Megalodesulfovibrio gigas DSM 1382 = ATCC 19364: one gene and its partner. The protein of the gene in region 2 interacts with the protein of the main gene of each other region in a pairwise test. Links are inferred from orthologs where the notes say so. Each region holds a gene or a part of one and is shown on either strand. Other genes may lie near its edges.

What was found. Proteins that work in one complex are often made in the same cells at the same time.
Region 1: the proteins of ligA (region 2) and leuS interact in binary tests that used the Escherichia coli proteins (3 or more experiments, as listed by UniProt). The link is inferred for Megalodesulfovibrio gigas DSM 1382 = ATCC 19364 from one-to-one orthologs.

What each region holds. Positions count from the first base shown.
Region 1 is NC_022444.1:2,018,268-2,024,326, forward strand. Bases 2,385-5,499 are described here. They hold leuS (leucine--tRNA ligase), read right to left. Parts: upstream 5,143-5,499; coding sequence 2,626-5,142; downstream 2,385-2,625. Other genes in these bases: holA (DNA polymerase III subunit delta), read right to left, coding at 2,385-2,529; DGI_RS08825 (hypothetical protein), read right to left, coding at 5,168-5,499. Also shown: lon (endopeptidase La), read right to left, coding at 1-359; DGI_RS08805 (acylphosphatase), read right to left, coding at 534-806; RadC family protein, read right to left, coding at 818-1,495; more of holA, read right to left, coding at 1,492-2,384; more of DGI_RS08825, read right to left, coding at 5,500-5,701; transcription antitermination factor NusB, read right to left, coding at 5,705-6,059.
Region 2 is NC_022444.1:2,942,100-2,947,700, forward strand. The notes cover bases 81-3,026. They hold ligA (NAD-dependent DNA ligase LigA), read right to left. Parts: upstream 2,610-3,026; coding sequence 552-2,609; downstream 81-551. Other genes in these bases: dapB (4-hydroxy-tetrahydrodipicolinate reductase), read right to left, coding at 81-511. In the rest of the region: more of dapB, read right to left, coding at 1-80; DGI_RS12895 (potassium channel family protein), read right to left, coding at 3,524-4,564; excinuclease ABC subunit UvrB, read right to left, coding at 4,561-5,601. UniProt on the Escherichia coli protein: DNA ligase that catalyzes the formation of phosphodiester linkages between 5'-phosphoryl and 3'-hydroxyl groups in double-stranded DNA using NAD as a coenzyme and as the energy source for the reaction.

The DNA of each region.
Region 1 (6,059 bases), 920 kb from region 2 along the record:
TCCTCCACCGTGGCCCGGGTGACGCCCTGCACCAGCACCTTGAGCCGGCCGTCGGGCATCTTGAGCATGCGCATGATCTGGCACACCGTGCCCACGGTGTACAGATCTTCCGGCGCGGGATCGTCCACCTGCTCGTCACGCTGGGAGATCACGAGCAGATAGCGGTGCGTGTTCAGCGCCTCGTTCACCGCGGCCACGCTCTTGTCCCGGCCCACGAACAGGGGCAGGATCATATACGTGAAAATGACGATATCGCGCACTGGCAGCACCGGCATTTCCTGGGGCACTTCCTGGAGGCCGCCCAGGGGCTGCTCGGAGAGATCGGGATCGTTGGTGGTGATGGGATGGTCCTGACTCATGATTGGCTCCTCGCCGTCTCAAAAAACTGTGGGGCAGTGCGCCTTTTTAAGGACTTCCGGGCGCAGCAGGCCCGGTTTGCCGAAAAAGGAGAGCGATGCAACGGCATTTGTATGCATCACAAGGGCATCTGTCCATAGCGGGGAGCGAAAAAACGCCGGAAACGGCGTGCAATCTCAGCGCAGGACAACAAATCCGCGCAGGGAGGGGTCTTCAGGCCGGTCGCTGCAGGCCATCGTTGCCACGCGGGCATGGGGCGGGCCGGCCTGCAGGGCGTCCATGGCCAGGGTCAGGGACTCGTCGGGACCCTGCAGCAGGGTTTCCACGCGGCCGTCGGGCAGATTGCGCACCCAACCCGCCAAGCCCAGGCGCAGCGCCGTCTCTTTGGTGAACCAGCGGAAGGCCACCCCCTGAACCAGACCGGAGACGAGACAATAGCGCGCGGGCATGGGAATCTCCTTTACAGCAACCCTTCCTGCTGCAGGCTGCTGTAGTCGTTCTGGGTGACGATGAGGTGATCCAGCACCCGCAGGCCCACGGCCTGGGCGCCCTGGATCAGCTCCTGGGTGATGGCGACATCTTCGCGCGAGGGCCGGGGATCGCCGCCGGGGTGGTTGTGAACCAGAAAAATGCCGTGGGCCTGACGCTCCAGGCCGAGCTTGAGCACCTCCCGCACATAGACCGGCGCATGCCCCACCGTGCCCTTGCTCACCTGCTCCCAACTGATGAGCCGGAGCTTGGCGTCCACCAGGGCCACCCAGAATTCCTCGGCCTTGAGGGCTCCCAGGCGGCTCATGGCCATGTTTGCCACCACGGAAGGGTGACTCAGGGAAATGCGGGCCTTGGGCGGCTGCTGGTCTGCCCGGGCGCGGCATTCCTGCAGGAGCTTCCAGAACAGTTCCGTGCCCTGGCCCAGGCCTTCCACGCGGCGCAGATCCTCGGGCTGGGCGGCCAGCACGTCGGCCATGTTGCCCAGGCGTGCGAGCATGGCCTTGGCGATGGGCTTGGTGTCCCGCCGGGGCAGGGCGTAGGTCAGCAGCAATTCCAGCAATTCATAGTCGGCCAGGCTGGTGGGGCCGGCGAGAAAGCGCTCCCGCAGCCGCTGGCGATGGCCATGATAATGCGGCGCATCGCTCAAGGACGACCTCCGGACCGGGGGGACGCCTGACGCGCCGGCGGTCCCAGGGCCTGGGCCAGTCCGGCGATGAGCAGCTCAAGGGCCTGGCTGTCGTCCTTCTCGCCGCTTTTGATGCCGCGTTCGGCCTCCAGCAGCAGTTCCAGGCCCCGGGCAATGGCGGCCTCGGACAGCCGGCGGGCCAGGGCCAGTTTCTTATTGAGGATGAACGGCGGCAGCTGCACCGGCTCGTCGTGGCGGATTTGCCAGAGGATGCGCAGTTCCCGCGCGGCCACGGCCAAAAACCCGAAGGTGATGGATTGCTGCCCGCCCAGGGCGTTTTCCAGGACCTTTTTCCACAAGGTCACGGCTCCGGCGGCATCGCCGCCGCCGCCGCGCTGGACCATCTCCAGGAAGGCGAACAGATCCAGATCGGAGGTGTCATTCACCAGGGCCGCCATGGCCGGGGTGATGACGCCCGTTTCCCGCGAGGCCAGCAGGAGCTTCTCCAGCTCGCCTTCCAGGGCCGAGGCGTTCAGGGGCAGCACGGCCTGCAGGGCCTGCAGGGCATCGGCGTCCAGGGTCAGGCCTTCGGCGCGCGCCCACTCCTGCAGACGGCGGCGGATGTCGGCGGCGGTCAGTCCGGGGGATTGCCAGATCCAGCCGCGGTCCACAGCGGCGCTCCAGCAGGGCAGGGGCGGCTTGCCGCGGAAGTCCTTGAGGGGCTCCGGCAGCTTGGGCTTGCCGCGATCCCAGTCGCCTTCCAGGCAGAAGAACGGCCAGGCCTGGGAGGAGCAGCGGTTCAGCGCGGCGTTGAGGTGCTGCCAGGCGTCCACCTTCAGCTTTTCCGCATGCCGGACCACCAGCAGCCGTGGCACGCCGAGCATGTTTTCCAGGGTCAGGAGATTCCAGAAGCGGTCGGCCAGGCCTTCTTCACCCCAGAAGACGTGACGCTCCCAGCCGCTGGCATTGCCGGCAGCCAACTGCTCGATGCGCTCCTGCAGCAGCCGGCTGTCCGGACAGACGAGGAAGAAATATGGCGGGCGTGGTTTGGCCATGGGGTGAGGACTCGGCCCTTGCGGCCCCTGCCACAGGGTGGACGGAGGAGCCGGCCATGACGGGACGGCTCCTCCGAATGCATTGCGATGCGCGTGCTACTTCACCACCACGCTGACCAGTTTGCCCGGCACGTAGACCACTTTCTGCACGGTCTTGCCGTCCAGGTGCTTTTGCACGTTGGGTTCGGCCAGGGCCAGGGCCTTGATGACGTCTTCGGCGATGTCCGGGGCCACGTCCAGGCGGGCGCGCAGCTTGCCGTTCACCTGGACCACCACGGTGATGGCGTCCTTGACCAGGGCCGCGGGATCCACCGTGGGCCAGGGGGCGGCGGCCAGCAGATCCGCATGCCCAAGGCGGGACCAGCACTCCTCGCACAGGTGCGGGGTGACGGGCGCCAGCACCGTGAGCATGGTGGACACGGCCGAGGAGAGCACCCGCGCCCCGGCAGGGGACGCCAGCAGCGCATCCTTGCCCTGATAGATCTGGTTCACCAGCTCCATGACGGCGGCAATGGCCGTGTTGAACTGGAACTTCTCCCCGATGTCTTCCGCCACCTTCTGGATGGTCACGTGTTCCTTGTGACGCAGTTCGGCAGCCTCGGGCAGGCCGGCCTCGGCCACGTCGGCCGTGGTGGAGCCGGCGGCGGACAGGGCGGGCAGCGAGTGCCTGAGTTCGTCGATGAGCCGCCAGACGCGCTGCACGAAGCGGAAGGAGCCCTCAATGCCGGTATCGCTCCAGTCAAGATCGCGCTCGGGCGGCGCGGCGAAGAGCAGGAAACAGCGCACGGCGTCGGCGCCGTAGCGGGCGGTCATCTCGTCCGGAGAGACGACATTGCCCTTGGACTTGCTCATCTTGGTCCCGTCCTTGAGCACCATGCCCTGGGCCAGCAGGGCCTTGAAGGGCTCGTCGAACTCCAGCCAGCCCAGATCGCGCAGGGCTTTGACGAAGAACCGGGAGTACAGCAGGTGGAGGATGGCATGCTCCACGCCGCCGATGTACTGATCCACGGGCAGCCAGTATTTGAGGGCCTCGGGATCAAAGGGCCGGCCGTGCTCCCACGGCGCGCTGTAGCGGATGTAATACCAGGAGGACTCCACAAAGGTGTCCATGGTATCGGTCTCGCGGCGGGCAGGCTTGCCGCAGCGGGGGCAGGGAGCCTGGACAAAGGGCGCGTAGTCCGGCAGGGGGGAGCGGCCGTCCTCGCGGGTTTTGACGTCCAGGGGCAGCACCACAGGGAGGTTTTCCTCTTTTTCGGGCACCACGCCGCAGTCGTCGCAGTACAGTACGGGGATGGGCGCGCCCCAGTACCGCTGACGCGAGATGTTCCAGTCCCGAAGCCGCCAGGTGACGGCCGGTTCGGCCTTGTCCTGACTCTGCAGATGCTCCACGATGGCCTTTTTGGCCTCTTCGTTGGGCTGGCCGTCGAAGGCGCCGGAATTGACCAGCACGCCGGGATCCACGTAGGCCGCGGTCATGGCGGCCGGGTCCAGGGTGTCGCCGGCGGGCTGAATGACCACCTGCATGGGCAGATCGTACTTGGTGGCGAATTCAAAATCGCGCTGATCATGCGCCGGCACAGCCATCACCGCACCGGTGCCGTAGCCCATGAGCACGAAGTTGGCCACCCAGATGGGCATGCGCCGTCCGGTGAGGGGGTTGATGCAGTACGCCCCGGTGAAGATGCCTTCCTTTTCCTGATCCTCGGCCCCGCGCTGCAGGCGGTCGGTATTCTTGACTTTGGTGCAGAAGGCGCGCACGGCCTCGGCGTTGGGGGAGTCCTTGATGAGCTGTTCCACCAGGGGATGTTCCGCCGCCAGGGACATGAACGTGGCCCCGAAGAGCGTGTCCGGCCGGGTGGTGAAGACGCGGATGTTCGCGGTACCGTCCTCGGCGGGGCGTTCGAGATCAAAGCTGATGTACGCCCCGGTGGAGCGGCCGATCCAGTTGCGCTGCATGGAGACCACGCGCTCGGGCCAGCCCTGTTCCAGGGTGTCCAGATCATCCAGCAATTCCTGGGCATAGTCCGTGATGCGCAGGAACCACTGGGTCAGATCCCGCTGGACCACCTGCGAATCGCAGCGCCAGCACTGCCCGTCGATGACCTGTTCGTTGGCCAGCACGGTGTGGCAGGTTTCGCACCAGTTTTGAGGCGCCTGCTTGCGGTAGGCCAGGCCTTTTTCCAGAAACTTGAGGAAGAACAGCTGCTCCCAACGGTAGTATTCGGGCACGCAGGTGGTCACCTCGCGCCGCCAGTCCAGGGAGTAGCCCATGCGCTGGAGCTGGACGCGCATGGTGTCGATGTTCTCGAAGGTCCAGCCGGCGGGGTGTACGCCGTGCTTGATGGCGGCGTTTTCCGCCGGCATGCCGAAGGCGTCCCAGCCCATGGGGTGCAGCACGTTGAAGCCTTGCATGCGCTTGTAGCGGGCAAGGACATCGCCGATGGAGTAGACCCGGGCATGGCCGATGTGGATGCGGCCTGAGGGATAGGGGAACATCTCCAGGACGTAATACTTGGGCCTGGAGGGGTCTGTTTCGCAGTGAAAGACCTTGCGTTCTTCCCAAATGCCTTGCCATTTGGCTTCGATGGACTCTGGAGAGTAGCCTTCCTGCATGAGCGGGGACCTTTGCTCGGGCGCGTTAGCGTCCGCGTTTGTCTTTTTTGAAGAGGGAGGAGAGGATGCCGCCGGACTTTTGGGGCTGGGTCAGCAGTTCCTGTTCCCGTTTGTCGAAGTCGTATTCCGTCGCCGTACGGACGTGGGCGCACTGGTGTTCCCAGAAGGCCACGCCCTTGGCGATTTCCTGTCGTTCAATGCCCACCTGCACCAGCACCACGCTGTCCAGGTGATAGTGGGGCCAGAAGGCCAGGCCCCAGCGCTTCATGACTTCCACAATATAGCGGTTCAGGGCCCGGCCCAGGGTATGGCTGTCCAGCCACCAGTGGGTCCAGCCCAGGTGCTGCAGCGTGTTGGCCATCTTGGGGGCCCATTCTTCGATGCAGTCCATTTCCGGGGGGACTTCGCAGGCCAGCTCGAAGGTTTGCCCTCCCCTGGGCGTGGGCGAGGAATAGCCCGTGGTGCTGAACTGCCGCAGGCCCGGGATGGCCTTGACATACACCCGCCGATATTCTGGAGGGGCAAGGAGCCCGTCCTTGATGAAGCCGATTTTCGCCATGCCTCACGCCTTTGCGGCAGCATCCAGGATGCCGTTGACGAATGCGCCGGAGTTGTCGTCCCCAAAGGACTTGGCCAGCTCCACCGCTTCGTTGATGGCGACTTTCTTGGGAATGTCGCTTCGATGGAGTATCTCATGCAACGCGAGGCGCAGGATGGTCAACTCTATCTTGGCAATTCGTCCCAGTTTCCAGTGCTGGGAGTGACGGACGATTTCTTCGTCCAGCTCTTTCATGCGCGCCCAGACGCCGTACGTCAGCTCCCAGCCGAATTCCTGGGAAAGCGGACCCAGCTGCAGCAACTCTTCGGCCGGGTCGTCGGCGTTCAGCTCGCCCAGGGGGGCCTTCAGGTAGCGTCGC
Region 2 (5,601 bases):
GGGCCAGGCATTCGGCCAGCTTCAGCGCCGTGCCCGAGGGGGCGTCCTTCTTTTGATTATGATGGATTTCCATCACCTCGATGTCGTAGGCCTCGCCCAGGATCCGGGTCAGCTCGGGCAGGATCTTGAGCAGGGTATTCACGCCCACGCTCATGTTCGGCGCCCAAAGCACGGGCGCCTTGGCTGCGGCGTCGGCCATCTGGGCCTGCTGATCGGCCGTCAGACCGGTGGTGCCGCAGACCATGGGATTGCCGTGCACGGCGCAGGCCTGGGCCGTGCGCACGCTGGATTCCGGGGAGGTGAAGTCCACCAACACTGCGCCGGGAAGCTGGGGCAGCACCACATCCAGATCCGAGCCGAACACGCAGTTGAAGCACTCCAGCCCGGCCGTGCCGCCGCCGCGCTCCATCACGCCCACCAGCTCCAGGGCCGGGTCCGCCTGCACCAGTTGCGCAATGGTCTGCCCCATGCGGCCCTTGGCTCCCATGACGACGATCTTGACCGTGCCCATGCTCATCGTGCACTCCTCCCGAGGCTTTGCCCCGCCGGCCTTACAGACCAAACCGGCGGGTGAATTCCGCATAATCCACCATCTCTATGCCCAACTCCCGGGCCTTGGCAAGCTTGCTCTCGCCCGGGGCCTCGCCCACCAGCAGCAGGTCCGTCTTTTTGGAGACGGACGAGACGGCCTGCCCGCCCAGTCCCTCCACCAGGGCCTTGGCTGCCTCCCGCGAGAGGCCGGGCAGCGTGCCGGTGACGAGGATCTTCTTGCCGGCCAGGGGGGCGGCGTCAGGCGATGCGGGCGCGGCCGGGAGGTCCTCCCGCACGGGGATGAAGTCGGCGTCCGTGAGATCCTGCAGCAGCTTCTGATTGGCGGGATTGTGGAAGAACGCCCGGATGGACGCCGCCACTTCCGGGCCGATGTCTTCAATGGTCTGCAGCTCTTCGGCCGTGGTCTGTGACAGCGCTTCCAGGGAGCCGTACCGCCGCGCCAGGGCCTTGGCCGTCTGCTCGCCCACCAGTCGGATGCCCAGGGCGCTGATGGCTCGGCGCAGGGGCGGCCGGCGGGCCTGATCGATGGCGGCCAGCATGTTTTCGGCCAGCTTCTCGCCCATGCGCTCCAGGGGCAGCAGCTGTTCCTTCGTGAGGGTGAAGAGATCCGCCGGCGTCTGGACCAGGCCCTTTTCCGCAAAAATTTCCACCCACTTGCGGCCCACGCCATCCAGATCCAATCCGGCCTTGGAGACGAAGTGCACCAGGGACTTCACCCGCACGGCCGGGCAGGCCAAATTCAGGCACCGCCACGCAGCCTCGCCGGGCAGGCGGGAGGTCTCGCTGCCGCAGGCCGGGCACACGGCCGGAAAGCGGAAGGGCTCCGCCCCCGCGGGACGGGATTCCAGCACCGCGCCCAGCACCTCGGGAATCACATCCCCGGCGCGCTGCACGCGGACCACATCCCCCACGCGGACATCCTTTTCCCGAATCATTTCCTCATTGTGCAACGTGGCCCGACTCACGGTGACGCCGCCCACCTCCACCGGCTCCAGGATGGCCACGGGCGTGAGCACCCCCGTGCGGCCCACCTGGATCTGGATGTCCAGCAGCTTCGTGACGGCCTGATGCGCCGGAAACTTGAGGGCAATGGCCCAGCGCGGCGCACGGGCCGTGGCCCCCAGCTCGGTTTGCAGGTCACGGTCGTTGAGCTTGGCCACCACGCCGTCGATCTCAAAGGGCAGTTCCCCGCGCATCGCGCCAAGGCGGGCGTAGCAGGCCTCCACCTCGGCGGCGGCAGCGCACACGGTGGCTTCCGGCGGAATGACGAACCCCAGCGCCCTGAGCCCCTGCATGATCCCGGCCTGGGTGGTCCAGCGGTCCCGCCCGTCAGCCCATTCCATCCGGCCCACGCCATACGCCAGAAAGCGCAGGGGCCGGCTGGCGGTGATGCGCGAATCGAGCTGCCGCAGGGAGCCGGCCGCGGCATTGCGCGGGTTGGCGAAGGGCTTCTCGCCGGCGGTCTCCTGGCGTTCGTTCAGGGCGTCGAAGTCCTTGCGGAACATGACCACTTCCCCGCGCACTTCCAGCAGCTCGGGGATGTCCTCCCCCCGCAGGGCCAGGGGCAGGGTGCGGATGGTTTTGAGATTTTCGGAAATGTCCTCCCCGGTCTCGCCATCGCCGCGGGTGCCGCCGCCGACAAAGCGGCCCTGGCGGTACACGGCTTCCACGGCCAGGCCGTCCATTTTGGGGTCCACCCAGAACTCCAGGGACGACAGCGGGATGGACGCCGGCAGCAGCCGGGCCACGCGGCCCAGGAACTCGCGGAAGTCTTCCACCGTGAAGCCGTTGTCCAGACTGAGCATGGGCACGGCGTGCGGGAACGGCGGGAACTGCGTGGCCGGGACGCCACCCACGCGGCGGGTGGGCGAGGCGGGATCGTCCAGGGCCGGCCAGTCCCGCTCCAGGCGTTGCAGCTCCTGGAACAGGGCGTCGTATTCGGCGTCGGAGATGGCCGGATCGTCCAACACATAATAGCGATGGTTGTGTTCTTCCAACTGGGCGCGCAGCCGGGCGGCGCGGGCAACGAGTTCGGAGGGCGGCGTCTGGTGGGGCATCGTCGGGGCAATCCTTCACTCTAGAGCAAGTTATCTGTGAAACGAGTTCTCGGGGGAAAACCTTTCTGAAGAAAGGTTCTCCCCCGAACCNGGTTTCCCCTCTCGCAACGTCCTTTTTCAACATTAAAATGCGCCAGGTCAGGGAGGGAGCAGTCATCCACATCCGCAAAGCGGGCGGAAAGTTGGCGGACCACCACCTTCCAGTCCGGCCCCAGGCGGGCGCGGAGGTAGGCGTCTTCGTGGTCTGCAGCCTGGGACAAGAAATCGGGCGTCTGGCGGGCGGCGGTGTGGTGTTCGTGGCGGATGGGGATCTGATGATCCACCACCAGCGGCCAGCCGGCCTTGTGCAATCGCCAGGAAAGCCAGAGATCCACGCCGTAGCCGCGGGGGTTGTCCTGCCAATCAAGGCCCTGTCCACCCGGCAACGCCGTCACGGCCTCCAGTCGCAGCAGGGGGGCCACGCCATCCAGGAGCAGCACGCGGCGGAACTGCCGGGCAGGATCCTGCACCATCTGCCGATGGTACGGATGCCGGACCACGGCCGGGGAATACGCGCCAATGGCCTGGCCGCTGCGTGTCTCCAGGGCGTGCAGGCGCTGCCAGGCCTGATCCAGGACCATGCCGGCGGCGGCAAACCAGAGGTCGTTGTTCAGAAACCACACGTGCGTGCGGCCCTGGGCCTGCATGGCGTCCAGGGTCCAGGCCAGGGCCCCGGCCCAGTAGCGGTTCTCGGGCAGGCGGGTCCAGGCGTTGGGCCAGGGCTGGGGGGAGGCGTTGTCCAGGACGAACAGCCGGTCCCGCCAGCGCTCGCCCTGCCCGCTCAACTGGCGGTGCAGCCGGGCGGTGACGGCCGGATCCCCATAATGCAGGATGACCACCGCCGGGTCGGCCTGTTTGAAAAAGCCGTCCGCCATCTATAAAATTTCCTGGATTTGCAAGAAGTTCTCCGGCTTGCCGATGCACAGCAATCGGTCTCCAACATTGATGACGGCATCTGGCGCGGGGTTGAAGCGCATTTCCTCGTCGGCGTGCTTGATGCCGATGATGATGAGGTTGAAGCGCGGGCGGATCTGGCTTTCGATGAGGTTCTTGCCAATGAGGGATGAGTGCGGGCCGATGCGCAGCTCTTCCATCTGCAGATCCAGGCCGCCCTGCACGGCCATGTCGATGAAGTTGACCACCGAGGGCTTGAGCACGCTCTGGGCCATGCGCAGGCCGCCGATGGTGTGCGGCAGGACCACGCGGTCCGCCCCGGCGCGCTCCAGGCGGGAGATGTGGGACTCCTGATCCGCCCGGGAGACGATGACGATATCCGGGTTGAGCTGGCGGGCCGTGAGCACCACATACACGTTGGCCGCTTCCTGGGTCAGCGCGGTGATGAGGCTGCGCGCCCGGGTCAGGCCCGCGGCGAGGAGCAGCTCGTCCGAGGTGGCATCCCCGGCTAGGTGCAGCACGTTGTCCAGCTCCAGACGCCTGATGATGTCCGGATCCTGCTCGATGACCACCAGCGGGTGGCCTTCGCGCATGATCTCCCGGGCCACGATGGAGCCGATGCGGCCGTAGCCGCAGATGATGAAATGATTTTCCAGCCTGTCGATGGCCTTTTGCACGCGACGTCTCCCCAAAAGCTGATTGATGCGGCCCTCCACCAGCAACTGCGCGGCGGAGCCGGCCAGAAACGCAAAGCTGCCCACCCCGCCGAAAATCAGGAACGAGGTGAAGATGCGCGCCTCCTGCGAAAGCGGCCGCACCTCCTGGAACCCCACCGAGGACAGGGTGATGACCGTCATGTAAAAGCTGTCCCAGAAGTCCCACTCCTCAAAGGACATGTAGAACGATACGGATGTGGCGAAGATGATGGCCAGGGCCGCAGAGCCGGCGACAATGGGCCAGAACTCGCCCAGACGGGCGTGCAGCCTGCTGTAGCGCAGGTCCGGAGGAGTGATGGATTTCATGGAACGTCCGAGAACTCGGCGACGGTCAGAAGTTCACGCAGCCGCTTGATGCGGTCGCGCAGTTGGGCGGCGCGTTCGAATTCCAGCTCCTTGGCGGCCTCGCGCATCTGGCGTTCCAGGATCTTGATTTCCTTGGCGGCGCGTTTGGGGTCTGCGCCGTAGAGGGCGGCTTCTTCCGCCGCCAGGGGGGCCGGGGCTGCCTGGGCCGCTTCCGGCTGGCCGGGCTGGCCGGGCTGGCCCTTGCCGCGGCCGCGGCGGGACTTGCCGCCGTCCTGCTCACGCTGACGGGCCTGGGCGTGGATGGCGTCCAGGACATTTTCCGCCTCCTTGCGCACGGACTGCGGCACAATGCCATGGGCCTGATTGTGGGCAACCTGCCGGGCGCGGCGGCGTTCGGTCTCGTCCATGGCCACCTGCATGGAGGGGGTGATCCTGTCGGCATATAGCACCACCAGCCCGGCCACATTGCGCGCGGCGCGGCCAAAGGTCTGGATGAGGGACCGTGCGGAACGCAAAAAGCCTTCCTTGTCCGCATCCAGAATGGCCACCAGGGAGACTTCCGGCAGATCCAGCCCTTCGCGCAGCAGGTTGATGCCCACCAGCACATCGAATTCGCCCTTGCGCAGGGCCTGGAGGATGGCCACGCGCTCCAGGGTATCCACATCAGAGTGCAGGTAGCGGGCGGCCACACCCATCTTGGTGAAATATGCCGTCAAATCCTCGGCCATGCGCTTGGTCAGGGTGGTCACCAGCACGCGTTCGTCCCGGGCAATGCGCTCCTTGCAGCGGCCCAGCAGGTCATCCACCTGTCCCTTGACCGGCCGGACAAGCAGTTCCGGGTCCACCAAGCCTGTGGGACGGATGATCTGCTCCGCCACCACGCCCTGGCTCTGGCGCAGCTCGTAGTCTCCGGGCGTGGCCGAGACGTAGATGGTCTGCCCGATGCGCGCCTGGAACTCCTCAAAACTCAAGGGCCGGTTGTCCAGGGCCGAGGGCAGGCGGAAGCCGAAGTCCACCAGGGTGGACTTGCGGGAGCG